One region of the Desulfitobacterium sp. THU1 genome, then DNA from elsewhere that is predicted to be linked to it. Evidence: predicted binding sites of a transcription regulator. Region 1 holds the regulator's gene; the other holds the start of a gene.
The links. The regulator Rex, encoded in region 1, represses fermentation and respiration genes when NADH is low (regulators of the CRP and FNR family bind a similar motif). The targets are predictions, from matches to a motif close to ATTGTTAANNNNTTAACAAT.
Positions count from the first base shown of each region.

Region 1 (14,898 bases):
ACGTTATCAACATCTGATCGGTAAGACTGTGCTGCTACCTTTAATGAATCGGGAAATCCCCATCATTGCCGATGACTATGTGGACCGAGAGTTCGGGACAGGGGCGGTCAAGATTACCCCGGCACATGATCCTAATGACTTTGAAGTGGGTCTGCGCCACAATCTGCTCTCTATCTCAGTCATGGACCGTGAGGCAAACATGAATGAGGAGGCCGGGAAGTACCAAGGGATGGAGCGCTATGCCGCGAGGAAGGCTATCGTCAAGGACCTTGAGGACCTGGGAGTATTGGTGAAAGTCGATAATCATCAGCATGCTGTAGGAGAATGTTATCGTTGCTCTACAGTAGTTGAACCCATGGTCAGTAAGCAATGGTTTGTTAAAATGGCTCCCTTAGCTAAGCCGGCTATGGAAGTGGTAAAGGAAGGGCTAATGGAATTCGTCCCTGATCGTTTCGCCAAAATCTATCTGGGTTGGTTGGAGAATATCCGGGATTGGTGCATCTCTCGTCAGCTGTGGTGGGGTCATCGGATTCCAGTCTGGTATTGTGAAGATTGCGGGGCAGAGATCTGCGTGCAGGTCGATCCGGAGAGTTGCCCAAAATGCGGTTCCAAACAGCTTAAGCAAGACCCGGATGTCTTGGACACTTGGTTTTCTTCCGGGTTATGGCCCTTCTCAACCATGGGTTGGCCGGAAGATACCCCGGAGTTGAAGCAGTTCTATCCCACATCAGTACTTGTGACCGGGCGGGATATCATCTTCTTCTGGGTAGCCCGCATGGTTTTCATGGGTCTGGAATTCATGAAGGATGTTCCTTTTAAGAAAGTTATGATTCATGGTCTTGTCTTGGATGCTCAGGGTAGGAAAATGAGCAAATCCTTGGGTAATGGTGTCGATCCCCTAGAGATCATCGATCAATACGGCGCCGATACCCTGCGGTTCATGCTTATTACCGGCAATACTCCGGGTAATGATCTGCGTTTCCATCCTGAGCGCTTGGAGGCGACTCGAAACTTTGCTAATAAGATTTGGAATGCCTCGCGCTTTGTGCTCTTCAATCTGCAGGACTTTGCGGAAGGCCCACGGGGCGACCTTAAGCTAGAAGATCGCTGGATTCTCTCACGCTACGAAGAGACCATCGATGAAGTTACTGCGGCCCTTGATCGCTTTGATCTGGGTGAAGCTGCTCGTCTTCTCTATGAGTTTATTTGGAATGAATTCTGTGATTGGTATATCGAACTGGCTAAAGGTCGACTCTATGATAAAGAGCATCCGGAAGCACGTCATACTGTCCAGTCGATTCTCCTTGAGGTTTTAGAAGGAACGATGAAGCTATTACATCCCTATATGCCCTTCATTACGGAGGAGATCTGGCACAACCTACCGGTCACTGGGGAAAGCATCATGATTCAAGCTTGGCCTCAAGTCAAAGGATATCAAGACAGCTCGGCTGAGAAACAAATGAATCAGATTATGGAGGTCATTAAAGCTATCCGCAATATCCGTGCCGAGATGAATGTTCAACCCGGTAAAAAAGCCGAGATTATACTCGTTGCCCCAGAGCAAGAAACCTTAGGAGTTCTAGAAATGGGCAAGGATAGCATTCGACTTTTAGCCGGTGGTTCTCAAGTTGATGTGGTGGCGAGTTTGGAGGTTAAACCAGCTCAAGCTGCCAGTGCAGTTCTCGAGGGTGTTGAGGTTTACCTCCCCTTACGTGGACTCCTCGACCTCGACAAGGAAATCGCCCGCGTCGAAAAAGAAATTGCCCAAGCCTTCCAAGAGCAAAGCCGTCTGGCCGGAAAGCTTAATAACGAAGGCTTTGTCGCTAAGGCCCCAGAACAAGTTGTAGCCAAGGAGCGGGAGAAGCTTGAAGGAATCAACGGACGTATTGGGGCGTTACAGGTTCGCTTGGCTGAGTTGAAGGAGGCGTAAGCTGCGTTCGCTTCTAGGCAGGTCTTAATAGAATAGTTTTTTGGGTAAAGCATGCTGGTTTCTATGGGAATTAGCATGCTTTGCTTGTTTGGGGTCTCTGAAAGAGTCTGTCTCCAGGATATTGATTTGCACCGGTCACTCAGTAAGCTGCGCGCACCCGTTCTAACGCTCAAGCTTTCGGCCCCGAAAGGTGCCCGGCTAAATCGGCTCCTGCCTCGTAGCCGGTTGGAAACGTCCTGTTTCCAACCTTTCTACGCCGAAAGCTTTTCGCGAAGAACGGGTAGCTGCTCGCTTAGAAGTCGTTTCCCTATTGCAAATCAATATCCTTGGGTTGGCTAACGGGATTTTCAGCAGCATTTGAAGAAATCTGGTGCATTTTCTTACAGTAAGGTAGCTGGAGCTTAAAAATACTGGGGTGCGAGATACTACCTTCAAGCCCCCCGATCAAACCTCGGGCATACGTTACTTTTACCCTGAAACACGACCCAAGGATTTTGACATACAGCAGAGAACGGATTTAAGCGAGCAGGATGCCAAACTTCGCGAAAAGCTAGCAGCACAGACGGGTTGGAAACAGGACGTTTCCAACCGCCCATTGAGCAGGAGCGATTTGGGCGGAAACCCGTCGGAGCGGAGAGCTTGAGCGATTAGTTTGGCACCGCGCAGCTTATAGAGTGAACGCGTATGGCAAAATCCTGGAGATTGCTGGACACAATAACCTGCACTAATACTAGAGACTGCTGGAGGTTATAGGCTTCCATAACCTCAATAGCCACCTTCTTGCAAAGCAAAGCTAATACCCACCCGCGAAATTCTCCCGCCAATTGCAGGAAAACCGTCACCGATAGGGAATTATCGCATAGTAAACTTGTACATAATAACCATGTGCCACCGCATATAAACCATAGAGGTTCAGCACAGGCGAAGATTCAAAGGAGGAGCATAAGGTGAAGGATAAAGAAACTTCGGAGCTAAGCGAGCAATCAAATCAAGATAATTCGCAGGAGGTGTCCTCCTTAGAGCTTGAATATGAGGAAGCGCAGGAGTATCTTGTTAACCTTACGAAATTTGGTATGAACTTTGGCCTCGGTCGTATTGAGGAACTTTTAAAACGGTTGGGTAACCCTGAAGAACATTTGAAAATTATTCACATCGGCGGAACCAATGGCAAAGGGTCGACCAGCATGATGATTGCCGAAATCCTTGAAGATGCCGGATATAGGGTAGGAGTGTTTACTTCTCCCCATCTTCACGATTATCGTGAGCGGATTACCATTAATGGTAAAATGATTCCGAAAGGAGATGTTATCAAGCTGATTCAAATGCTTCGCCCTCATCTAGAGGATCTTGTGCGGCAAGGTGTAGAGCATCCTACCGAGTTTGAGGTCAATACGGCCATGGCTCTTAAGTATTTTGCAGAGCAAAAGGTGGACTTTGTGGTTCTCGAGGTAGGACTAGGGGGGGCTATTGACTCCACCAATGTGGTTAAGCCTCTGATTTCCGTCATTACCAATGTAGGTATGGATCATATGAACTACCTTGGTGAGACTTATGAAGAGATCGCTCAAGTCAAAGCAGGAATTATTAAAGCTGGAGCCATTACAGTAACTGCGACGCATCGCCCAGAGGCCTTAAATGTAATCCGCGAAAAAGCCAAGGCTGTAGGGTCCCCCCTTTGGGTGGTGGGTGAGGATGTTAGCTGGGAGACACGTTGGAGCGGGGAGTTAGAACAGGAATTTGATCTCGTTGGGCTGCGCGGGGTGTATAGTAAACTGCGTTTACGTCTAGTTGGCGAACATCAAGTAGTAAACGCCGCTACTGCGGTGACCGTGTGCGAAGTGCTGAAATCAGAATACGGAATCGGCCTTGAGCGAAAAAATGTTTATCAGGGACTCTATAAGACTCTCTGGCCAGGTCGTTTGGAATTGCTTTCCCTTAAACCTAAGATTCTTTTAGATGGTGCACACAATGTAGATGGAGCCGAGGCATTGACGAAAGCTTTAACGATTTTTCAACGGCAGCGGTTGATTTTATGTATGGGTATGTTAGGAGATAAAGAACGAGAGAAGGTCGTGAATCTCCTCGCACCATTAGCGGATGAGGTTATCGTGACGAAACCCAATTCACCTCGGGCTGGTGATTGGCAGTATTTAGCCCATTTAATAGAAGAAAAGGGTAAGCCGGTCACCATCATTGAGGAGCCCCGTGAGGCAATGCAGGAGGCCTTTTCGCGCTTGGCCATGGAAGATATGCTTTGCGTAACCGGTTCTCTCTACATGATTGCTGACGCTCGACAGGCCTTATTAGAACTATTGCGGCAAGCACACTAATAGTGATTACCACTAACGATTAGTTAAATTTTGTTAAAAAAATTAACATAAACTTAACATTAGCGGCTACAAAATTTGCTACAATACTACAAGATATCGTTACAATAACGACTGGAGGTTAGTTAATGTTTGGTCTATCTACAAAAGAAGACAAGTTTTACACTTTATTTAGGGAGAGCGCAGAATTAGCCTGTATAACAGCAAAGAAACTTGAGGGGTTAATCTGCCAGAATTCCGTGTCTGCTGAAGAGGCTGAGATGATGCATGATCTAGAGCACCGAGCAGATAAAATAACGACAGAGATTGTGGACCGTTTGAATTCAACCCTTATCACCCCATTGGACCGCGAAGATATCTATACGCTTGCCCAAAACCTTGACGATATTGTGGATTTAAGTCAAGGAGCGGCGGAGCGTATGTCTCTCTATCATACTAAAAAGCCTTCCATGGGTGCTCAGGAACTTGTACGTACCATAGTTAAAGCTGTGGAACAGCTCAAAACAGCCTTCTGTTGCTTAAATAGCATTCACTTTAAACGGAGTGAGATTCTTGCTGCAACTGAAGAAGTGTATCGTCTTGAGGCTGTAGGAGATAGCTTATACCGTCAAGAAGTGGGACGGATGTTTGAACATGAAAAAGATGCGATTGAAATTATTAAGTGGAAAGAGATTCTTGAACATTTAGAAAATACCCTAGATCAATGTGAGGAAATCGCTGATCTCCTTAAAGGAGTTGTATTGAAGTATGATTAGTTCCAGTGCGTTACTGATTCTCGTCGTATTTTTCGCACTGGCTTTTGACTACATCAATGGATTTCATGATACGGCTAACGCCATTGCGACGAGTGTTTCAACACGCGCGCTCACTCCGAAGCGAGCAGTTATTATTGCGGCAATACTAAATTTTACTGGTGCGTTGGTCAGCACAGGGGTGGCTCAAACGATAGCCAAGGATATTGTTAATCCTAAATTTGTGACTCAAGAAATTGTTATCGCTGCTTTGATTGGAGCGATATTTTGGAACTTATTGACCTGGTATTTTGGCATTCCTAGCAGTTCCTCTCACGCTATTATCGGTGGAATGATTGGAGCCGCCGTCTCTAAACTTGGTTTTGATGTCCTTCAGGTTCAAGGTATCCTGAAAATTGTTGCTGCTTTACTTATATCTCCGATTGTCGGTATTATTCTAGGTTTTATTATTATGAAGATACTCTATTTCATTTTTGGTAACTTTGCTCCTTCTAAAGTCAATCAGGGTTTTCGCAAGATGCAAATGCTTTCTGCGGGACTGTTAGCTTTTAATCATGGCTCCAATGACGCACAAAAGTCTATGGGTATTATTACGATGGCCCTTGTGGCGTCTGGTCTGCAAGACCCATCTAATCTCGATCCGGCCTTATGGGTAAAAATGGCCTGTGCTTTAGCGATGGCCTTAGGTACAGCTGCGGGTGGATGGAAAATCATTCGGACCATGGGTGGTAAGATATTCAAATTAGAGCCGATCAATGGCTTTGCGGCAGACTTGACTTCTTCAATTGTAATCTGGACTGCGACAGCTTTCCCCGGGCTACATTTACCTGTGTCCACGACTCATGTGGTATCGGGCTCGATTATGGGTGTGGGGAGCGCTAAACGGATCTCTGCTGTGCGCTGGGGTGTAGCTCAGCAAATGCTTGTAGCCTGGGTGGTTACGATTCCAACGACAGCGATCACATCATTCCTTTTCTATAAACTCATTAGTGTTATTTTGTAAGAAACGCAAGAAGAGTATAAGATGCTTTTAAGCTCACTGAAAGGAACCGTTTTCGGTTCCTTTTCTCATTTGTATTGTGGCTCTACTCATTTTATTTATTGACATGAACGGCTTATCTAGCACATAAATTGATATTAGCTTCAGGTTGTCCGAAATGTGAAAGTTTTGTTAAATCTGACTTTAATCGCGATTTTGGATTAGGAAGAAGTTGACAGCAAAATGAGAGGGTGATAGTATGAATAAATGTAATCGTTGGATTATTAAGTTTTTCGGGGTTTTTGCTATTATCTTGTTTGTATGGACGACTTATTATTTTGGTTATACTTATGTTAAGTTAGTCACACAACCCAAGGACACACATTCAACCTCGCCTAGCACTTCAGAAAGAGAAAGATTCCTTTTGACTTTGGATAAAATTGAATTCTGGACTTGTCAGATGGGAGTATTCAATTCTGAAAAAAATGCTAACAAGGAAAAGGAACGACTACAACAATTAGGGTGGGATGCCCAGGTTATCTCTAAAGATCCTTTTGTGGTAGCAATAGGCTTTGCTTATGCGAAGGATGAATTACTTGGGATTCAAGAATTGCTGAAAGAGGGTGGAATGGTTACTGTTCCAAAACTGATGATTAATCCTGAACGTGCCTTTCAGATTCGGGGCACAGGAGCAAAGAAGACGGCTGAGATTTTAAAGGGTGTCAATACCTATCTAAATACACCTTATGCCACCCGGGAAAGTATCCTTCCTCAATTTGAAAATCTAATGCTGACTACTTCGCATGGGTTGACGAATTTGCATGAAGCATCCCTATCGATGATCAAGGCGGAGAGGACACTGCCAGTCGATATGAGAAAGATTATGTCCTTGCGCCTTTATGGAGAATACCTGAGTGCTATTGAAGTTCTAAAAAGTTGAATAAAATTATTTGATGCGAATTATTTGAAATTAGCATTGTTAAAATTTGTTTACCTATGAACTTAGTGATATAATGAACTTACTTTCAAGAAATAAGAAACGGGGGATTACATTAATGAAAACACTTAAAATCCCAGAAGCTACAATTATTCGTCTTTCTGTTTATTCAAGACATTTAACAGATGTAGATCGCAAGGGGATTGTCACAATATCATCAGGTGAAATTGCTGAAGGTGTTGGCGTAAGTCCAGCTCAAGTGCGTAAGGATTTAGCATACTTTGGTGAATTTGGAACTCGTGGTGTGGGCTATAATGTAAAAGATTTGCACCGCCATATTCTGAAAATACTTGGCTTAAGCCAGGATTGGAGCGTTTGTCTCGTGGGTATGGGTAACTTAGGTTTAGCCCTGACTACATACAAAGGTTTCCGTGAGCGCGGATTTATTATCACCAGTATCTATGATAATGATCCTATGAAGATTGGGCTTAAATATCATGGTGTCGAAGTCATGTGCATTGATAATATCGAAGAAGTTGCAAAGAATAACAAGACGCAAATTGGCATCATCGCTGTGCCTTCTGCCGCTGCTCAAGAGATCGCGGATAAACTCGTCCGCGCCGGAGTGCAGGCGATTCTCAATTTTGCACCTGTAGTGTTAAATGTTCCCCCAGAAGTCGAGCTTAGAAATGTGGACTTAGCTGTTAATTTCGAAGTATTAACCTTTAATGTGGGCGCCCATCGTTTATAAACAGTATAAAAAGCAGAGATTTGAAGAAAAGTAAGACAAACTATTGTCTTGCTTTTTTGCATCCTAGGATATTGTGGATGACTAAGAGGAAGCAAAATCACTTTGTGTGCAAAAAGGAAGTATATAGAATGATGAGGAGTTATTATGCGTAAAGAAAAGGATCTACTCGGCATGATGGATGTCCCGGATAACGTCTATTATGGCATTCAAACCCTGAGGGCTAGAGAGAACTTCCCGATCACGGGATATCGCCCACATCATGAACTCATACGTGCTTTAGGATTAGTTAAGGCTGCAACGGCGAGGGCAAACATGGAGATTGGCTCAATGTCCCGTGACGTCGGAGCGGCAGTAGTCAGTGCTGCTATGGAGGTTGCAGAAGGAAGGTTCGATGATTATTTCGTGGTGGATGTTATCCAAGGGGGGGCAGGAACCTCCTATAATATGAATGCTAATGAGGTTATCGCCAATCGGGCCATTGAGATTCTTGGTGGAACAAAAGGAGATTATTCACGTGTGCATCCAAACGTCCATGTCAATATGGCCCAAAGCACAAACGATGTTTTTCCTACAGCTATTCGCATCGCTTGTTTAAATGTGGCTGACGATTTGCTCATGGCCCTCAAGGAATTGCAAGCCACCTTGGCGAGCAAGGCTCAAGAGTTTGATGGAGTCATTAAGATGGGAAGAACTCACCTTCAAGACGCGGTCCCCATACGCTTAGGTCAGGAGTTTGCGGCCTATACGCAAATGTTGGGGCGAGATATTCGGCGCATCGAGGGGGCTTCTCAATCCTTGTTGATTGTCAATATGGGAGCAACGGCTGTAGGAACTGGTTTAAATGCTGACCCGGTGTATATTGAGAAGGTTTCTGATCTTTTGAGAGAAATCACAGGTTTGCCGCTCCGCAGGGCGGAAAATTTAGTCGATGCCACCCAGAACACGGATGCCTTTATGGAGGTATCGGGAGCTCTAAAGACTTTGGCTGTTAACCTTTCCAAAATCGCTAATGATTTAAGGCTAATGGCTTCCGGACCAAGAACGGGCTTTGGAGAGATTACCCTACCGGCCATGCAGCCTGGCTCTTCTATTATGCCAGGAAAAGTTAATCCGGTGATGGCTGAAGTGGTCAATCAGGTTGCCTTCCAGGTCCAAGGTAATGATTTTACTATTGCCTTAGCCTGTGGGGCGGGACAGCTGGAACTGAATGTGATGGAGCCGGTGGTGGTCTTTAATCTGCTCCAATCCTTAGATATACTGCGAAATGTCATCAAAGTCTTTAACGAGCGTTGTGTGGTCGGTATAGTTGCCAATGTGGAACGCTGTCGTAACCTAGTAGAAAATAGCGTGGGCGTGGTGACAGCAATCAATCCTCATGTGGGCTATGAAGTAGCATCACGAATTGCCAAAGAGGCGATTATTACAGGTCGGCCTGTGAGGGAAATTGTTCTCGAAAAAGGGGTGCTAACGGCTGAAGAACTGGAAGTGATTTTGAATCCCTTTGAAATGACAAAACCGGGAATCAGCGGCTCGGAGTTGCTTAAGGGGAGCCGCACGTAGCAGATGTGATTTTGTAAAGCTTATTATGGATGAAATTAATAGTAAGTTTATATTTTTACGAGGAAGGGCCTCTTGCGAATTGGTTATGGAGGTGCTAAACTAAAAAGTGTCGAAAAATTAGCCAGGAGCAACATGCCCTGGCTACATTTCTATGGTTGAAAGGGGGAAGAATATGCCGGCAGGGCGAAATAATTCGGGGATGGGTCGCACGATTCTCCTTATTCTGTCAGGAGCTGCTATAGGCACTTTAATGGGTTATGGGCTGGAGAAATTTAGCTTTTTAGCACCTTTTTTGCGCCCGGCGGTCATCGATTTTCCTTCTCATACCTATCTGGACTTCTTTTTTATGTCTTTCTCCTTTGGCTTCCGTTTAAACATCACTATTGCAACCATATTAGGTGCTCTCGGTGGTTATTATCTAGCTAGGAAGTGGTAAAATGCTCGTACTGGCTTCAGCTTCTCCGCGTCGAGGGATGCTCCTGAAAGAAGGGGGATTTTCCTTTACTCGGGTAGCTGCAGATGTTTCTGAAGAGCTCTCCCAAGGTATTTCCCCTGATTCAGCTGTAAAACAACTGGCTTTGCGCAAAGCACAGGCAGGATTGAAGAATTGGTTAGATATAGGTGGAAGTCGCGAGGATGTAGTTCTCGGAGCCGATACGATTGTTGCTTTAGGAGGCCGAATTCTAGGCAAGCCTAAGGATGAAAAGGAAGCAGAGGAAATGCTCACTGCTTTAAGTGGACGAGAGCATGAAGTATACACCGGGGTGGCACTCATTAATGGGGCAGGCCGCCAAGAGCACGGTGCGGTAAGGACAGCGGTCTTTTTTCGTTACCTGACTCATCAAGAAATCCTCGAATATATTGACTCAGGGGAGCCTATGGACAAAGCGGGTGCATATGGTATCCAAGGTCTTGGTGCTCTTTTAGTGGATTATTATCGGGGATCCTTAAGCAATGTGATTGGTTTACCCATGGAATATGTCAAGGCAAGACTCAGCGTGTGGGGGATTGAGCATGAAGATATCGCCCTACATGAGGTGAAGGATGGATTATCGCCGGTTGAAGGATCTTCCTGAGGAATTGCTACCTCGTGAACGCTTGTTTCAATGTGGGCCTGAGGCTCTCTCTAACCGTGAGATTTTGGCAATTTTGCTGAGGACCGGCCTAAAGGGAGAGAATGTCTTAGATTTTGCTGAACGGATATTGACTCAAGCAGGAGGATTATCTGGGTTGGCTCGCTTGACAGTTCATGAATTGACCCAGCTGCATGGTATGGGAAATGCTAAAGCAGCCGAGCTCAAAGCGGCCTTGGAGCTGGGACGGCGTTCGGTTTCCTCCGACCCTCTGGTTCGGCCCGTTATCAATTCTCCTCAAGATATCGCGCATCTGGTCATGGAAGAAATGCGCTATCTGGATCGAGAGCATTTTCGAGTGGTTAGTCTATCCACCAAGAATCATGTTTTGGGAATTAGCTCCATTTCAGTGGGGTCTCTAAATTCTTCCCTGGTACATCCTCGGGAGTGCTTCAAAGAAGCTATTCGGCGTAATTCCAATGCGATTATTCTTTTGCATAACCATCCCAGCGGTGATCCATCACCCAGTCGGGAAGACCTTGATGTGACCCGGCGGTTATCCGATGGCGGACAAATTTTGGGCATAGAAGTCCTTGATCACGTAATTATTGGAGATAATCGGTACATAAGCTTGAAAGAACGAGGGATATTATAGGGGAAGGACCTAACCCCTCGGACAAGTAGCAGATTTCGGCTAAGGGGTAAGCCCCTGAAAGAACTTATGGATTTCGTATTATTTCCTAGGACATAGATATCGTAAAAACGGAAGGGGAATATCCAATGTTTTTTGGCAAGGATTTAGGAATTGATTTAGGTACTGCTAACACGCTGGTCCATATGAAGGGCAAGGGAATCGTTTGCAATGAGCCTTCTGTGGTTGCGATTGATACAGAAAAGAAAACACCTTTGGCTGTAGGAGATAAAGCGAAGGAAATGATCGGACGGACCCCGGGCAATATTGTGGCGATCCGCCCCTTAAAGGATGGCGTTATTTCGGATTTTAATGTAACTCAGAAAATGCTGAAATATTTTATTTCCAGAGCCTTGGGCACGGAATCTCCTTTTGCTCGTCCACGAGTGGTCATCTGTGTGCCTTCCGGTGTGACCCCAGTTGAAGAACGTGCAGTTAAGGAAGCAGCCTTAGCGGCAGGTGCTAAGGATCCGATTATCATGGAAGAGCCTATGGCTGCTGCTATTGGTGCAGGGCTTCCGGTGAGTGAGCCTACGGGAAATATGATTGTGGATATCGGTGGCGGGACCACGGAGGTTGCAGTCATTTCCTTGGGCGGGATCGTTACAAGCCGTTCCATCCGCATTGCCGGTGATGAGATGGATGATGCCATTGTAGCTCATATCAAACGTCGTTATAACTTAATGGTGGGTTATCGCACGGCTGAGGATATCAAAATGGAAATCGGCTGTGCTTATCAAGCTGAAAAGGATAAACGCTATCAAGTCCGCGGAAGGGATCTGCTGACAGGCTTGCCGAAGACCGTTGAGATTACGGCTGAAGAGATTCAAGAAGCTCTTCAGGAACCTGTGTTGGCTATCGTTGAAGGTGTAAAGTCCTGCCTAGAAAAGACTCCTCCGGAATTGGCAGCAGATATTATGGACCGTGGCATTGTAATGGCAGGAGGAGGATCCCTACTGCGTAATCTGGACAAGCTCCTTGCGGATGAAACGGGGATGCCGGTACATCTAGCTGAGGACCCCCTTTCTTGTGTTGCCCTTGGGACGGGAAAGGTTTTAGAGAACGAGGATATTTTCCGTAGAATTGCTGCATTGCAAAAAAGCTAGAGTTTGTCCGATGACTATCAGCCGTAAGACTCCCATCTACTATAAGTGGGAGATAACGGCTGCTAGACCCCTGGACATAGGAAACTTGCCTGCTTTGCGGGCCTAGTTGACTTGTCTAGAATCACTTGAAGGCGGGGAGGAAGGCCTGGTGCGAAAAAGAGTGAATGCAACGGGAATCATGGTTCTCGTTTTCTTCCTCGTGTTAGGTGTGCTTGTGAGTATTCGCTTAACTGGACTGGGAAGCCAATTTCCTAACCCAATCGGTGGGGTATTGCAGCGTGTCCACAGCCCAGTACAGAATGTTATTCTGAACGCGGGAAACAGCTTCAAAGAGAACACTCGCGTTTTTTGGAATTTTGATGAAGTACGAAGGGAAAATGAGGAATTAAAAGCTACAGTAGAGCAGCTGACAGGGGATAATCTTAAGCTGAAAGAGCAGGTTTTGGCTGGGTTACGCTATAATGAACTGGATCAACAGATGTTCAACAGCCCTAACATAGATAAATATTCGAAGATCGGTGCCAGTATTATTAATCGTAATCCTACCGCATGGTATCAAACTTTGAACATCAACCGTGGGTCTAAAGACGGGGTGGCTGTGAATGATCCGGTCATCGTTGCTTTAGGCTTGGTCGGCAAGATTGTCTCCGTGACGCCGACCACTTCAGAGGTCCTTTTGATCACAGATAGTGAAGGACAAGTCAGTGCCTCGGTGCGGGGAAGTACCGGATCCCCAACCTTTGGTATTGTTGAAGGAACTTATAAACGAACCACCCGACTAGAAGTTGAAGGTAATCTTCAGATGCTATTGCGTCGCGATGATAATGTCAATGTTGGTGATTTAGTGTTGACTTCCGGTATGGGAGGAGTATATCCCAAAGATATTCCTGTGGGTAAAGTGGAACAGATACAATTGGATGGCTCTGGCCTGTTGAAAACAGCCTATATTTCGCCTTTTGTGGATTTTGATTCTTTAGAGGAAGTTTATATTGTAAGAAAGACAGGGGGGCAATAACGATGCGGCGGAATATCCTCATTGTCGTTATGCTCCTTTTTAGCTTAATTCTGCCAGGAACCGTCTTCTATTTTTTGTCCTGGGGTGGGATTAAGCCGGACCTATTGCTGCTCTTTACCATTTATATGGCTTTACATCATCGGATGTTGCCGGGTGCCTTATGGGGATTAGGAGCAGGTATATTAGCAGACTTTTATTTGGGCAGGCATTTTGGAATGTACGCCTTAACCTTAACGATGGTTGCCCTGCTTACTGTTTGGCTCTCCCAGCGATGGTATCGGGAAAACTTTTTCTTGATAGCCCTCTTGGTATTTTTGGTTACGTTTGTGGGAGAAGGCGTCATCGCTCTTTTGAATATAGTCGTAGGGGCCCGCTGGGCCTTCGATGATGCGTTGCGCTTGGTCCTCGGCGTCTCAGTTTATAACGCGGTTCTTGTGCCTATAACGTATCCGTGGATTCATCGCTCGTTTACGCGAGGGTGGCTTAAATATCGGCCGAAGTATGAGCGATAGAATGGCTTTTGCTGTGCTGCGCTTTGCTCTGGCCTTGCTATGGGGTCATTTGCAAGCTTTCGTAGGGAACAAGTTAACATGTGCAAACGTTTCCTTGGGAGAAAAGTCGTGCAAGTGGAGTTGCGTTACAGGCGCTCGGAAACTACGCTCGCAAAGAAAACTAAGGGCTAAACTGCTTGATGAAAGAGGCAGGATACCCACCTAAATCGCCTTCCATGGCTCTCTAGGCGGCGAGCAACGTCCTGTTGCTCGTCCAGCTGTCTCGGGTGCAGTTTAGCCCAAGTTTTCTAGTTGCTCGCGTAAAAACCTCGCTTTCTGTAATCGCAACTCACTTCGCAGGATAGGCGTTAGAATGTCTTGTAGGAATGGCTTTAGAATGGCTCTGTAGAACGAGCTTGGAGAATGGCTATAGCATGACTTCGCCGGAAAGGCGGTAGGATGGCACAGTGGGAATGAGCTTATAGTGTGACTCTGCAGATCGCCTATCGTATGGCTACCAAGTGTGATCGCAAGACTTCTAGGATTGTTTGGCATCAGCTTGTGCGAGGCTTTGAACGCCAAGATGAGCCTTAGGCATATAAAGTGATCCTAGAAAACCTTATAAGACTACCCAAGGATTTTGATTGACAGCAGAGAACGGCTTCTAAGCGAGTAGCTACCCGTTCTTCGCGAAAAGCATGCAGCGGAGCCGGATTGGAAACAGGACGTTTCCAACCGCCTATTGAGCAGGAGCGATTTAGGCGGGTATCCGGTGGAGCGAAGTGCTTGAGCGTTAGAACGGGTGCGCGCAGCTTATAGAGTGAACGCGTCAAGCAAAATCCTGGAGAGCCCCCAGAAGACTTTTCAAGCAGAACCCAAGAAAACTCCCAGAAGATTTACGACAATTCCCTTCAGAATCCATCGCAAACGAAAAGGAGGCGAGAAAATGGAAGAAGATCAAGAACGCAAACCCTACACCCTTCGTCTCTGGGCCCTCGGCGTCGCAGTATTCCTCGTGTTCCTTGTGCTCAGCTTTAATCTCTGGCGTCTGCAGATCGCCGAAGCCTCCTACTACGAAAGCAAGGCCCAAGGGAATATCATGAAGCTTGTTTCGATTCCTTCGAATCGTGGCGATATCATCGATCGTAATGGTGAGCTACTCGTCACCAGCGTACCTCAGTTTGCCTTGACCATTGATTGGATGGAGTTACAAAGTGCCCAAAGTGAAAACTGGAAAGAAGTTATTACTCGTTTGGCTGGCTACATTAAACCCTATTGGCCAATAG
Region 1 covers NZ_JBBWUA010000001.1:411,024-425,921, forward strand. Annotated here, with positions in the region: gene AAC978_RS01905 (valine--tRNA ligase) at 1-1,930, shown strand, start outside; gene AAC978_RS01910 (hypothetical protein) at 2,346-2,573, shown strand; gene AAC978_RS01915 (hypothetical protein) at 2,578-2,721, opposite strand; gene AAC978_RS01920 (bifunctional folylpolyglutamate synthase/dihydrofolate synthase) at 2,878-4,260, shown strand; gene AAC978_RS01925 (DUF47 domain-containing protein) at 4,386-5,012, shown strand; gene AAC978_RS01930 (inorganic phosphate transporter) at 5,005-6,012, shown strand; gene AAC978_RS01935 (SPOR domain-containing protein) at 6,248-6,928, shown strand; gene AAC978_RS01940 (redox-sensing transcriptional repressor Rex) at 7,044-7,676, shown strand; gene AAC978_RS01945 (aspartate ammonia-lyase) at 7,821-9,236, shown strand; gene AAC978_RS01950 (DUF4321 domain-containing protein) at 9,409-9,672, shown strand; gene AAC978_RS01955 (Maf family protein) at 9,674-10,312, shown strand; gene radC (RadC family protein) at 10,281-10,964, shown strand; gene AAC978_RS01965 (rod shape-determining protein) at 11,090-12,106, shown strand; gene mreC (rod shape-determining protein MreC) at 12,255-13,121, shown strand; gene mreD (rod shape-determining protein MreD) at 13,124-13,633, shown strand; gene AAC978_RS01980 (hypothetical protein) at 13,623-13,838, shown strand; gene mrdA (penicillin-binding protein 2) at 14,559-14,898, shown strand, end outside.

Region 2 (14,898 bases), on a different contig from region 1:
GATGGCTTTGGCATTGCTTTGGGGAAAATACACCAATCAATTATGGGGATTTTTTCTTTTTGCCATATTATTCGGGATTGCCTGGGGAGGTCAAGCTGTTTTAAGGTTTACCTTTTCAGCTGAGATGTTTGGTTTGGTAGCTTTGGGTGTTATCACAGGAGTGTTAGGTCTTACTGAGGCGACCGGGGCTGCTTTAGGTTCGTACTTCGCGGGGTTTATTTTTGACTTAGTAGGTAGTTATGATATCATGTTTACTCTTGGTATAGTACTTTCTATAATCGGCGGGGTATTGGCATATTTTATCAAACCGGTAACTGTAATTATTAAGTGTAGCGGTGGGAAATAGATTAAAACAAAGGGACATTTCGCTAGCACTTAATGAAAGATCTGCAGGCGAAATGTCCTCTGACTAATACTTATTTATATCTTTCGAGTTAACCAGCGTTCAATAAGACGAGTAATACCGGCAAAAATTCCGATGATAAGGGTGAAGATCCCAATAACAGCCAAGGAGCTGCTGTCTCTATGTTCTCCTTTTTTCCCGCTTTTAGCAAACTCTTCAGGATCAATACCTTTTTCCCTGAGTTTTTCTTCAAAAGCTTCTTGATCTTCGAAGCCACCTTTTGCAAACTCACGCTGTGCTAAGCTATGTTCACCCGATTCAGCCCAATCCGCTTCGCTACCAATGGCTGGTATTAATTCAGGAAGCTTCGCCTCCAGTTGCGGTGCAACGAGTGAATAGCCTCCGAACACCAGAAGCAGGATTACCGAGAGCTTGGTCAAAGAAAGAGCTATTTGAGATGGTCTACCTTGAAATACCTTCTTAATCTGCCCTTTAATCCATTGCCAGTGAAGCCCAAGGTGAACACCCATGAGGATAAGCGATAAATAGGAACCGAGGATATGTATCTCATGGAGCCAGCGGAGATTCCCGACGTTCAGATTCGGGAATAGAATCTTGGAAATAAGGACTCCGCTGACAACAATAAACGTCATAGCGATTAAAAGTAACACATTGATGATATAGCCTAAGCGAGTTTTTCTAGGCAGACTTTGATCGAAGAGCCTCAAGGTGATCTTTTTGACCCATTGCAGATTAAGTAGAATATGGACAATGAAGACAAAGCCAATTCCTAAGCCGGCAATTTCGTGAAAGGTCAATCCGCCAAAGGAAATCTTCATAAGCAGAACAAAGACGATGTACATCACAATATCTAGGGTTAGTTTTACTAAGTTTTTGGTTTTCAAGATGCGATTCCTCCATAGCAATTAAATTTCCATTGTTTGTATTATGGAGGAGTAAGCTTAAGTTTGACTGAAACTAAACTGAAAGTTTTCTTAAATTTTTTGAAGCTAAAAAAAGAAACCTATTAGGCAAAAGTCAAAACCTGCACAGAAAGCAATAAGTTCCACGCATCAAGTGAAAGTGAATTCTTTAGCGAATCTTTAAACATGGTCCTTGATAATTATTGTACAATTGTTTTAAGCACAGTGATCAAGTGCTTGTGAAGAAACGATTGAAGCGCTCTAATCGGCTAAACTATTTCAGGAAGGCTGGGAAAACTGTATGACTAAGAAAATGAAGAAAATGCTTTCACTATTTCTTTGCATAGCCATGTTATTCACTTTGACTGCGTGTTCGAGCTCTGCAACAAGTAATGCAGCAAAAGACACTGGAAAAGAAGAAACAAGTGATGGACTATCTTTTACTCCGGGTACCTATGTAGCAGAAGCTCCTGGACGTAATGGGATCTTAAAGCTGGAAGTTACTGTCGATGAGAGTAAGATTCTTTCGGTGAAAGTTCTTGAGCATAGTGAAACCGCAAGATTAAGTGATGCTCCAATCGAAGTCATTCCCCAAAAGATTGTGGAAGGTCAGACCCTAAAGGTTGACACCATTGCTGGAGCATCCTTAACAAGTGGCGCAATTTTAGCAGCTGCTAAGGATGCGCTCATCAAGGCTGGCGGAGATATCAACAAGTTGATGAAAGATGTAGCTAAGGAGAAGGTTGAAGTCAAAGATGCCGAAACCGAGATTGTCATCGTCGGTGCTGGAGCATCAGGAATGATTGCTTCTATCAAAGCTGCAGCCGCGGGTAAAAAAGTTATTCTAGTAGAAAAAATGGGCATGCTGGGTGGTGGAGACACCATGATGGCCTCCACACTGCTTAATGCAGCAGGCTCAAGTGTGCAAGAAAAACTCAACATCCCTAATAGCTCTGCCGAGGATTTCTATAAGCAATTAGATGGGATTGCCACACAAAAGAAAATGCCTGCTGATCGGACTACTCTTAAGACTTATGCGGATCGCAGTGGGACCATGGTGGATTGGCTCGTCGAGTTGGGCGTACCCTTTGGCCGAATCACCAACACCTTCCAACACAAAATCGAAGATGGTAGTGCCCCTGGAACCCACATCGTCACTGCCTTATCTAAAGAATTAGATCGACTGAACGTCGATTACAGACTGAATACCAAGGCGACCTCTATTATTATGGAAGATGGTAAGGCTACCGGAATCGAAGTGGAAACTCCCGATGGCAATTATAAGATTAAGGCCAAAGCTGTTATCATGACCACAGGTGGTTTCTCCAATAATCCGGAACTCCTTGCTAAATATAATCCTACCTGGTTAAACAGACCTACCACAGGTTCCGCTTCTTTAACTGGTGATGGAATCATTATGGCTGAAAAAATCGGTGCGGCACTTTATAATATGGATCAAGTTAAAGCCAACTACCTTGCCCATATCATCGATGATGGCTCCGCTGTATCCCTAACAGCTATTAACAACCATACCGTGTTGATCAATCATGATGGCAAACGCTTTGTGAATGAAGATCATGGCTCCATCAACTACAAATCAGAGCAAATGATGAAACAAAAGGGTTCTGAAGCCTACGCTGTTTTTGACCAAACGGTCATTGAAGACCTCAAGTTAATGAAGGGCTATAATGACTCCGGCTATTTCATTTCTGCTGACACTCTCGAAGAGCTAGCTGACAAGATTGATGTGAACAAAGAAAACTTCCTCAAGACCATGAAGGACTACCAAACCTATGCGACCACTGGTGTGGATAAGGAATTTGGCCGCAAAATCTCCGACCCCATTGATAAATCGAAGTACTATGCTGCTCTGGTAACACCTTCCATGCAAAGTACCTACGGTGGTATCAAAGTCGATAAGACAGGACATGTCATCAGTACCGAAGAAAAAGTCATTCCTGGTCTCTATGCTGCAGGATCGACTTCCGGTCATGGTGCTGCTGCAGGTGAAGTCGGCTATGCCCTCATTGTAGCGGTAGTATACGGTGATGTAGTAGGAGAAGCTGTCGTAGCTGATCTTAAGTAAGTATTTTACACGATCAAAACCTATCAAAAATTAATCCCTAGGTAATCTATCTTGCGAATGCGATCTATAAACAATGAAACCTCTAAAACTACCAAAAGTAGTGATAGAGGTTTCATTAGTATTACTCATGTTCCCCGATCTGTTCCAGCGGTAAGATCACTGTGAAAGTTGACCCGTTGCCCACTTCGCTAAAAACACGAATTTCACCTTGATGAGCCTTAATAATTTCAGAAGCAATGGATAAACCAAGCCCTGAGGATTGGGAATTGTCTCCTTGCTTACTGTAATAATAGCGGCTAAAGATTTTTGGCAAATCCTCCGAATCGATGCCAAGACCAGTATCCTTAATTTCGATGACGGCGTTCGACCCCTCACTGTGTAGAGTAAGGGACACTGTGCCGTTTTCAGGAGTGAATTTAAGAGCGTTAGAGATTAAGTTTTCCAAGACCTGCTTAAGGCGAAAGGCATCGCCGGTGACACACACGTCCTTCTCAAGATAGCTGGATAATTGGATGTTCTTCTGCTGAGCAGCATTCTGAGAACCCTGGAGAACAGTAGCACACAAAGAATCCAGCCGCACCCGGAATTGGGTAAAGGTTATGCCGCCTTCTTCTAATTTCGCGATAAGAAGTAAATCTTCGGTGAGGCGACCGAGATAATCCAGTTGGTTTTTAAGGGTGGATAAGAGGATGGAATTTTTTTCGGTGGATACCCCTAACATGTCCGCTGTTCCTTGGGCATTAAAAATAGGAGTGCGCAAATCATGAAAGATATTGGCCATCATACTGTGTTTTTTTCTTTGTTCTTCTTGAATTTTAACATTAGCTTTTTGTAGTTCTTGAGTACGGAGCATCACCTTAGCGTCTAGATTGGCATTGGCTTCTTCAAGCTTGAGAACCAGTTGGTCGGCCTCATTAAATTTTCGAGCAAAACGGCTATTGATGACAAACATGCAGGCAAAGGCGAAGATCATACCACTGAATTGAGGGATGTAGTAGTAAAACATAGCGATAGAAGGGAGGAAGTGCCCCAGCTCCACAAAACGGAAAAATTCGCGCAGGCCTTCCCGCAGGGCCGTCCCGATCAACAATATATAAGAATCCGGTCTTCCCTTGGCGCTTCCAACGATGACGGCGTAAGCTGAGGGAAGGGCGAGGGAATAGGCAATGTGCTCAAATAGATAATCCAGTCCAAAATAATCGAGCAGCAAAAGCAAAACAGTCAGGGCAGTGATACCGGGTGCCCGAACCAGCATATTCCAACGGCCGGGAAGGTGTATGTCCATAAGCATGAAGCAAAGGGCCATCGAGAATACTATGCGGAAAATGCGCACCAGATCAGTGAGGGAGCGAAATTCTATGATCGCATAGTTCGAATTAGAAAGAGCAGAGATTAAAGCAGTAAACGCCAATGCCATAAGCAGGAGTAGATATTTCTCACTGGGCTTTTTTATATAAAGCGATAGACTATAGATGATAATCAGTAAGTAGATGCCTAAGGTGAGCATGTTCATCCCGTGAGCAAACAGCATATCTCGTTCAGCATTTTCCTTCGTAGCCAGCATCATCTTGGTTTCGAAGGAATGGGCGGGTGATTGCAGATGAAGATCAATCGTTAAGGTGCCATCGTCAGCGAACTTGTTTACCTGAAGAGGGATTTGATGGACCCGTTGGTATGATGTATTACCGTCATAGGCATAGGCAAGGGAGCCATCAACCACCGCTCGAATCGCGCCGACATCTGAGAGCACCAAGATGAGCTCAGGCGTTTCGTTAGTGATATTAAAGTGAAGGAAATAAGAGTCACCACTCATCTGTTGACTTTTCAAGTCAGATATAATGTAACTGCGATCTTCGATATCCGCAGGGATTAGTGAGCCTGAATAAAGAACAGGTGTCTGGCTCGTCCAGAGACCTGGAAGCAGAAGGGATAAGGCGAATATCATGATAAATAAGAGGAGAGAAAGGGTGAACTTGCGCATAGAATGTGCCTCCATTAGAATGAAAATATACCAGCCTTGAAAAGATGAATTTAAATAAAGATGGAGTTTCAATTAAGAAGGTGAATAATAGTGTATCACATTTTATTGGTAGAAGATGACCCGACAATCGCCGATATTGTTCGGTTTTATCTTGCCAAGAACGAAGAGTATAGTGTTCATTGGGTAAAGGATGCCCAAGAGGCTTTGGCTGCCGCCGATGAACGCGTTGATGTTATACTGCTTGATATTCTTTTGCCTGGTGTGGATGGCATGGAAATTTGTGCTCAACTCCGCCGGCGGTTGTATTGCCCGATCATATTTATCAGTTGTCTTGATGATGAGGAGACTATAGTCAAGGCCTTGCGTCTTGGAGGGGACGACTATTTAGTCAAACCCTTTAAATGCTCAGTATTGCTGGCACGCATAGAAGCGAATCTCAGACGCATGCAGCGGAGCAATCCTCGAGCAGAAGAGATGCTAGCGTCCGGTGATTTGATCTTAAATACTAATACTCATTCCGTTAAAAAGGGAATCGATATGATCTATTTATCTCCTACAGAATTTCAAATCCTTTACTTCTTAATGAGAAATAAAGGTACTGTCTTAGAGCTCGAAGAAATATATTTTTTCATATGGCAGCGCCCTAGTTATGGTGATGTGCGCACGGTCAGTGTTCATGTGAGTAATCTACGTAAGAAAATCGAAGATGACCCATTGAAGCCTAAATATATTAAGACGGTGCGTAAAATCGGCTATATGTTTGATAACTAACTTAATAATGCATTTATCTATATAATGTGTCAATGAGAGAACGCTCCACAGCCAAGGCTTGGAGCGTTCTCTCATATTATCTGATAGCTTTTACAAATTCGGGTAACTCAGTCTTAATTTACAGCTACAAAGGTCGCGGTATTTTGCATCTGGATAGACTTCTTAACGGCATTCGCTAAGATATCCTCTTTGGTCAGCTCCTTGGCTCGGCGTTTAGCTTCTTTACGATCTTCTTTGTCAAAGAGGTAAGGGAGTAGACCGCTGGCATAAAGCAAGCCGATAAGTCTTACGGTACGCTGACTCGGTTTTTCTCCTCGGATAAGGGCCTGATGAATTCGCTCAACAATATCTTTTTTGACCCGAGTATCCCGGACGGGATAACGGGTAGTGGTAAAGATGAAGAACTGCTTTTCTTCTTCTCGCACCAGAGCTTTATCTACCATTTCTTCAAGAAGTCCTTTTCGTAAGCCCTTCAAGGAGCCACTCAGTTTTCCTACCCAATGCTCGGGGGAGCGTTGACGCTTGCTGGAATGGAGTCGACTGAGGGCTAGATCAAGCCGTGAATTATTTATCGATCTGGAATCAAGAACGCTCAGAATCTTTTTATCCACCGCAATGCGTTGATGGAGTTCTAACTCCATGAGGATAGCTCCCGAGAGGCAATAGTTTATAACCGTACTGGCGGTAAAAGAAAAATTGCCTTTGTCTTCGTTGAGGGAGAGGAGAAGAATTTCTTCCATGAGGCTTAACATCAGCTATCGCCTCCTTCGTCAGGTGTTCCGGTATCTTTATCCTTATTCAGGCGTCCCGCTTTACGAGCAGATTCTCGAAGCAAAAACTCGATATGAGCATTGACACTTCTGAATTCATCGATAGCCCATTTTTCAAGGGCATTATAAAGTTTAGGGTCAAGTCGTAAGGCGAATTGTTTTTTGGGCATGCTCATCAACACCTGTCTTATTTCAAAGATCAGAGACCAGAGGCCAGGGGTCGGAAACTAAAGGCCGGAAGCTAGTGGCAGGATGGCAGAGATAACTCTCTGAACTCTGATCTTATATTATTGTGTTTGCTTTGGGACAGGGATCGGTCCCTGTGGTTCTGCTATTACGGTTCCCTAAGGATCATCAGTAGAGAGTACCTGTATTAATGACAGGCTGGGCAGAACGGTCAGAGACGATAGCCACCAGCAGATTATTGATCATAGCGGCTTTGCGCTCTTCATCCAGCTGCACTACGTTATCCTTTTCCAGACGTTCCACTGCCATTTGAACCATACCCATAGCCCCCTCGACAATGATCTGACGGGCATCCAGTATAGCATTCGCTTGTTGACGTTGGAGCATGGCGCCGGCGATCTCAGTAGCATAAGCTAAGTGCGTCAGACGTGCTTCCATAACTTCGACTCCTGCAACCTTGAGGCGCTCCTGGAGCTCAATAGTGAGTTGCCCCGCTACTTCTTCGGAATTGCCACGTAAGGAATAGCCATCGGAGCGAACATTGTCATAGGGGTAACGGCTGGTCACATGACGGAGTGCCGTCTCGCTTTGGATCTCGACGAACTGCTCATACTTATCCACATCAAAAATGGCTTTGGCAGTATCCACGACCTTAAAAACGATAACAGCCGCGATCTCAATGGGATTTCCCTCCACATCATTGACCTTTAGAGTTTTACTGTTGAAGTTACGGACCCGCAAAGAGACGGATTTACGCATGGAAAGGGGAATAGTGAGCCAGAGACCAGGTTCGCGAATGGTCCCCGTGTAGCTACCAAAAAAAGTGACGACATAGGATTTGTTGGGCTGAACCACAACAATCCCGCTGGACAAAAGCAAACCAATAAGAATCAGGGCGCTTCCTACGATAAACTGAGTCTGGAATATAAGTGCGATGCCTGCGACGATTAAAGCCAAAAAGATAACCACAGCAAGATAACCATTGAGTACCCAAGCCTTTTTTTCTTTCATACTGGACAGCCTCCTTTGACTAAAATAGTCAAATATTATTTCGATAGTAATATGATATCACTGTTATAATAAAATGTAAACAGTTTTAACAAAAATTTTTCATGAATTATAGTACAGTTTGTCTATAAGACAAACTATAGTTGAAATGAAGCGTATTTACACAAAAAAACCCGGCGTAGCCGGGTTCTCTTACGGTATATCAATCATAAAAGCGCGGATTGCAATATGCCGGCTTTGTGGACGTTGCTTCACTTAACCTTCATTGATAATCAGCGCCATCATAACAAGGTCGTCATCGGTAGGATTCTCAAGGCCATGGTGTTCGCCCACTTGAATCACGCAGACATCTCCGGAGCTGACTTCGGTTCTCGTCCCATCATGATCAGTAAAGATACCTTTGCCGGAAAGGATGTAGTAGGGCTCGGTGTTGCCGACATGCTGATGATAACCAATACTACTATGGGGCTTAATCGTAACCTTCGCATACACATTGGCATGCCCCATCAATTCCTCCTTACTCAAGATATGAGAAAATACCACGCTTCCTTCGCCCCCACGAGCATTATGTACAGTTTCATCCATCGTTTTTCTGATCATTTTATATCCTCCTTCATAAGGTTATATACTTCAGAATAACCCGACGTGATCTAAAAGTAAACTGAGTAAACCCAATAGTCTTTTCGAGGATATTTGTAAAGAGATGTCCATTCGTAGGGCCATAGTTTGTCTCCTATAGCTTTTTTCATATATAGTAGATAATAAAAAAGGGAATAGTGGAATGGAGAACAAATATGGTATAGTAAACTATGTGAATTAATTATTTTACAAAATACCCGTACATATATGGAGGAGGTTCTTATGAGTAGACGAACGCTAAAATTTGGGGTGCTCGCCGTAAGTGCCATGGGCATGGGAGCCATGGTCACAAATCCAGTCCTAGCCGATATTATGAAGGCCTTCCCAGATATTGATCCGACAACTATTATGCTGATTTCTGGGCTGCCGTCCTTATTTGTTGTTATCTTTGCACCGATCTATGGAAAACTAACTCAATATTTACCTAAGAAAACCCTTTTTGCCATAGCGTCTCTGTGCTTTGCCGTGGGTGGAATCATGCCTGCTTTCCTAAGTAATTTCACGCTTATATTAGCTATGCGTTGTCTACTGGGAGTAGGCCTTGGTTTTCTCTTGCCCATGGCAGCAGATTTAATCTCAGACTTCTTTGACGGGCACGAAAGAGAGACTATGATGGGATTTCAATCAGCCTTTACAAGCATCGGTGGCATTATGTATCAATTGGCAGGAGGATTTCTCGGCTCCTATGGCTGGGATTATGCTTTCTATGCCTATATTATCGGTGTGATCATCTTCTTTGCCGTTCACTTAACTTTACCGGAACCAGAGCGCAAGGTTATTCCTCAAGGTGAAAAGATGAAAATGCCCAGTCGTGTGTATACCAGCTTTTTTTCCTTGTTCGCCTTTCAGATTATTTTGTTTATCCTCATGAACAACGCAGCAGTCATGCTTGATGGGGAAAAGATGGGTGATGCAGCTTCCATCGGCTTAGCTTTAACCCTGATGACAGTCGGTGGTTTAATTGGCGGTTTTTTTGCTGGGAAAGTCATGCGTATTTTAAAAGAATACACCTTTTCTATACTATACCTCCTCTGCGCAGCCGGCTTTGGCATTGGCTACACCTCCCACACCCTTCTCCAGTTTTTTGTCGCAACTACGATGATCGGTCTATCTATGGGTGTTTTAGTACCTTCTTATTGGGTTAAGCTTTCGGTGTCGGTCCCACCGCCCTTGGTTGCCCTGGCCATATCGATTGGCGTTAGTGCCATGAACATTGGTGGCTTTGTTCAGCCCTATGTGTATGCTGGGATCAGTAAGCTCTTCGGTCTCCAAATCGGCAGGGATTCTTTTTTAGTGGCCATAGTGGCTAGCCTGTTCATGGCTGCCTTCGTTTTTATTGATGCAAAGGCTTCGCAAAAAGCCAGCACTCCAAAAGGAGTTGCCTAAAAGAAGACCACATAAGAGTAGAGTTCCTTTTATGACAAGAAGTTAGTAATGAAGAAAGAGCTGCACTATCAAGGCAGCTCTTTTGGTGTCTCAGTTCTCATAATTTTGTTCCGCACTGCGAACAATAGCTGGCACCTTCACGTGTCTTCCGACCGCAGGTTGGGCAGAAGTTCGCTGTATCCTCTGATTCTACCGGTAACGGTATGCGGGGATGAGATGGGTTATATGGGGAATCATAAGGAGATTCGGGTGAGCTATAAGGATCCTTAGGAGGAGTATAAGGATTGCTTGGGGCTGGATAGGAAGCTATAGGCACATCGGGTGCATCAGGTTTGTTGGGCGGTGATTCTGGTGCAGCACTTGAAGGTGCGTCAGTAGGTTTGTTTCCTTCATAGGCCGGATGGTATCGTGAATCAGTGGAGACAGTAAAAGGAGAGGTTTCCGGCCGGAGTACTGGAGTCGTTGGATCATCGTATAGATTTCCGATAGGCTTTTCCTCTTCCTCAAGGGTGAACACCCAAACGACGGGGAGAATCATTAAAAAGGGAGTAACAATTAAGGAGAGAATCAGCCCGACATCCGATGCGTTGTTATCAAACAAGCCAATCAGAAGTTGAATACCCAATATGGTTAAAAAGGCTCCCCACAGGGGTCCCATATGGCGACGGTAGAAGCTCCAGCTTTCTTTAAAGGCCTGTCCAAAGGGAAGATGAAGCTGGGTTAACATTCTGTAAGGTGCAGATGTAATCCAAGGAGCCAGAAAGATTCCTAAAGCAACAAACACAAGCATATAGATGATCGCGAACGAAGCCATAGCATACTCAGACTGGAATCTCATCGCAATCACTATTCCTAAACTAAGCATAACAATGGACATCAGCATGAGAATAGCGGACCAACCAAGAATTCGAGCAAAGCCCTGAAATCGGATATCCCGAAATTGGGCCTTCTCAACGTAGGCTTTTTTTGTTAAATGAAAGACTCCGGCTTGGAAGAAAGAAGCCAAAAGTATACTCAGCAAAACAAGCAGGGCAATCGACAGCAGGATGGTGGGCGCCATATTCATAAAGGGTGCCAATTCTTCAAGGTAAGGGGCTAATTCCCCGAAAGAGCCATCACCAAAGCTGGGGCCATAGCCAAAGTTCGTCATGGAGTCATAGCCCGGTGGAACTGGAACCGTGGGGTCTATATAGGGGCTAGAAGGGAAGGATGAACTGAACTCACCCGAACGGAGGACAGGCATGATTGCCGCCGCGATGGATAGGGCAGCCATGATGGAGCTTATAATTATAAAAATAATGTAAAAGCCAAAAAGAGGGAGAGCCATTCTCTTAAAGGTTTCGATGGTTTTTTTCATACGGTCGGTCCAACTCAAGTAAACCCCACCTTTCAGGAACGTTTTAATACTTATAATTATTTTACATGGGGGATGACATTTTGAATAGTACATTTATAGAAACTTTACGCTTACCTTATGTGATTCAGAAGATGCTTATACTATAATTAAAGTGCTGGGAATATTTAAGCTGGAAGAAATATTACAGTAAGAAAAGCGAAAAAGGATGTTGTATTTTTATACATTGTTTAGTATAATAATTCATATTAAATAAAGCTAGGAAGTGGGAGATGCAATGCTGGTTTTAGATAAGGAGCATTTTGTTGGACGAGATTTTATCTGTCTAAAAGACTTTACGCCAGAAGAAATTATACATATGTTAAAGGTTGCTAAAGCCTTAAAAGAAGAGAGAAAAGCGGGTATTCCCCATCCGGTTCTGCAGGGAAAAACCCTAGCCATGATTTTTACCAAGTCATCTACACGCACACGGGTTGCCTTTGAAGCGGGTATGATTCAATTGGGAGGACATGCCTTGTTTTTGAGCAACAGGGATATTCAAATCGGCCGTGGGGAACCTATCAAAGATACCGCTCGAGTCTTATCTCGAATGGTGGATGGAATCATGATTCGAACCCATAGTCATCAAGATGTCATTGAGTTAGCTCAGTATTCCCAGATCCCCATTATCAATGGTTTGAGCGATTTTCTCCATCCGACCCAGGTTCTGGCTGATCTGCTCACCATCCAAGAACATAAAAATCGTCTGGAAGGCCTAAAGATGACATACATTGGAGATGGTAACAACATGGCACATTCTCTAATGTTTGCCGGAAAAATGGGCATGCATGTCGTCATTGCTTCACCTGCTGGCTATAAGCCAGATCCCCAAGTAGTAGCCACTGCTCAAGAGCAAGCCAAGAAGAACGGTGGACTAGTGGAATGGATGGAGGATCCTCTTGCCGCAGCCAAGGAGGCAGATGTGCTCTATACGGATGTTTGGGCCAGTATGGGTCAAGAAGAAGAGTCCCAAATCCGCATGAGGGATTTCCAAGGGTATCAAATTAACGGAGAAACCATAAAAGCAGCAAAATCCGACACCATCGTCATGCATTGTCTTCCTGCCCATAGAGGTGAGGAAATTACCGAAGAGGTCTTAGAAGGGGCACAGTCCGTTGTTTTCGATGAAGCAGAAAACAGGCTCCATGCTCATAAAGCAATCATGGCATTATTGCTGTAAAAGGCAGGAATTTAGGATTTGGTAAAGAATTAGTATAGGTTAAGTCGATAAATACTCAGCTAGAATCTAACCTCCACTCGGAGTCAGATTCATTAGCTAAGTGTTTAATAGGTGTTTTCCATATCTGAGTAAGAGTTTGCTATATCTGAGTTATGAAAGGAAGTTATCCTCAATGAAAAAAGTAGTGCTTGCGTATTCCGGGGGATTAGATACCTCGATCATTATCCCTTGGTTAAAAGAAAATTATGGTTATGAAGTAATTGCTATGGCTGCTGATCTCGGACAAGGTGAAGAACTGGAGCCTCTCCATGAAAAAGCTATTAAGAGTGGAGCCAGTAAATTATATATCGAGAATCTCCAAGAAGAATTTGTTACCGATTTTATCTACCCGACCTTAAAAGCTGGTGCAGTCTATGAAGGTAAATATCTATTAGGTACCTCCTTTGCTCGTCCCTTAATCGCCCAGCGCTTAGTGGAGATTGCAGAGAAAGAAGGGGCTGTGGCTATCGCTCATGGTGCCACAGGAAAAGGGAATGACCAAGTTCGCTTTGAACTGGCAGTAAAGGCCCTTAACCCTGATCTGGAAATCATTGCACCTTGGCGGATCTGGGATATCAAATCCCGGGAGGATGCCATTGATTATGCGGTGGAGAGAGGGATTCCCGTCCCTGTTACGAAAGATCGCCCCTACAGCATGGACCGCAATGTCTGGCATCTCAGTCATGAAGGCGGTGACCTAGAAGACCCCTGGAACGAGCCTAAGAAGGATCTCTATCTCCTTGGAGTTTCACCCGAGGATGCGCCGGATCAAGCGGAATATGTGGAGTTGGATTTTGAACAAGGTATCCCCGTCTCCCTCAATGGCGAGAAGCTAGGCCCTGTTCAGCTGTTGGAAGCCCTCAACGCGATAGGTGGCAAGCATGGCATCGGTATTGTTGATATGGTTGAAAACCGACTGGTAGGCATGAAGTCCCGGGGTGTTTATGAGACCCCAGGTGGAACCATCCTCTACACTGCTCATCAAGCGTTGGAGCACTTGACCCTAGATCGTTTAACCCTTCACTATAAAGAACAAATTGCCCTGAAATATGCCGAACTTGTGTATGATGGCGTCTGGTATTCACCTTTGCGGGAAGCCTTGGATGCGTTTGTCGATGTCACCCAGAAAAATGTCACAGGCACCGTGCGCCTGAAACTATACAAAGGCAACTGCAGCCTAGCAGGCACTAAGTCTCCTTATTCTCTCTATAGTGAGGAGTTCGCCACCTTTGGACGAGATGGCGTTTACAATCAAAAGGATGCTGAAGGCTTCATCAACCTTTTCGGCCTTCCCCTTAAAGTCAGAGCGCTTATGGAGAAAAAGTCAGGGTTGAGATAACAAAGATCAATGCAAAAAGCGCCCTCAGGGCGCTTTTTACACTTTGCCAATTTCCTCATTAACAAAGAAAATAGCATTGGCAATATCGCAGAAACACAGCGGAAACGTAACAGAAACATCACTGACGATACCACTGACAATATCATTAACAATATCACTAGAAAGTTGCCAATTAAGAAAGGAAGGAATACACATGAAACTTTGGGGTGGCCGTTTTGAAAAATCCACTGATGCTTTGGTGGAGGATTTCCATTCTTCCATATCCTTTGACCAGCGCTTATATAAGCAGGATATTCAGGGCAGTATAGCCCATGCACGGATGCTTGGGGAGATCGGGGTCTTGACCTCGGAAGAAACGCAGCAGATCATCGAGGGTCTTAAAGGCATCTTAACGGATATCCAAGCCGGAAAGATCGAGTTTGAAATCGGGGCCGAGGATATTCATATGAATGTTGAAAAGCTCCTGACAGAACGGGTAGGCACCGTAGGTAAGAAAGTGCATACGGGAAGAAGCCGTAATGATCAAGTAGCTCTGGATCTGCGTCTTTTCCTCCGGGAAGAGATCGATCACACGAAGGATTTATTAGTGGCGCTTCTGCGCACCATTCTTAACCTGGTCAAGGAACACCAAGAAACCTGGATGCCCGGTTATACTCATTTGCAAAAAGCCCAACCGATCACCTTTGCTCATCATATGATGGCTTATGCCCAAATGCTTCTAAGGGACTTGGGCCGCCTCCAGGATACCCGTAAGCGCCTCAACGTATCCCCTCTAGGCTCGGGAGCTTTGGCTGGTACGACCTTTCCCCTTAAGCGAGAAATGGTAGCCGCGGAGCTGGATTTTGACGGGATTA
Region 2 covers NZ_JBBWUA010000027.1:246-15,143, forward strand. Annotated here, with positions in the region: gene AAC978_RS15155 (MFS transporter) at 1-346, shown strand, start outside; gene AAC978_RS15160 (DUF4405 domain-containing protein) at 421-1,248, opposite strand; gene AAC978_RS15165 (flavocytochrome c) at 1,568-3,352, shown strand; gene AAC978_RS15170 (sensor histidine kinase) at 3,474-5,333, opposite strand; gene AAC978_RS15175 (response regulator transcription factor) at 5,424-6,104, shown strand; gene AAC978_RS15180 (GOLPH3/VPS74 family protein) at 6,218-6,856, opposite strand; gene AAC978_RS15185 (hypothetical protein) at 6,856-7,050, opposite strand; gene AAC978_RS15190 (SPFH domain-containing protein) at 7,229-8,071, opposite strand; gene AAC978_RS15195 (cupin domain-containing protein) at 8,324-8,668, opposite strand; gene AAC978_RS15200 (MFS transporter) at 8,930-10,093, shown strand; gene AAC978_RS15205 (zinc ribbon domain-containing protein) at 10,191-11,468, opposite strand; gene argF (ornithine carbamoyltransferase) at 11,725-12,666, shown strand; gene AAC978_RS15215 (argininosuccinate synthase) at 12,839-14,044, shown strand; gene AAC978_RS15220 (hypothetical protein) at 14,081-14,239, opposite strand; gene argH (argininosuccinate lyase) at 14,238-14,898, shown strand, end outside.
Region 2: a site for Rex is predicted at 1,459-1,478, ahead of AAC978_RS15165 (flavocytochrome c). Genes of this name have one in related genera too.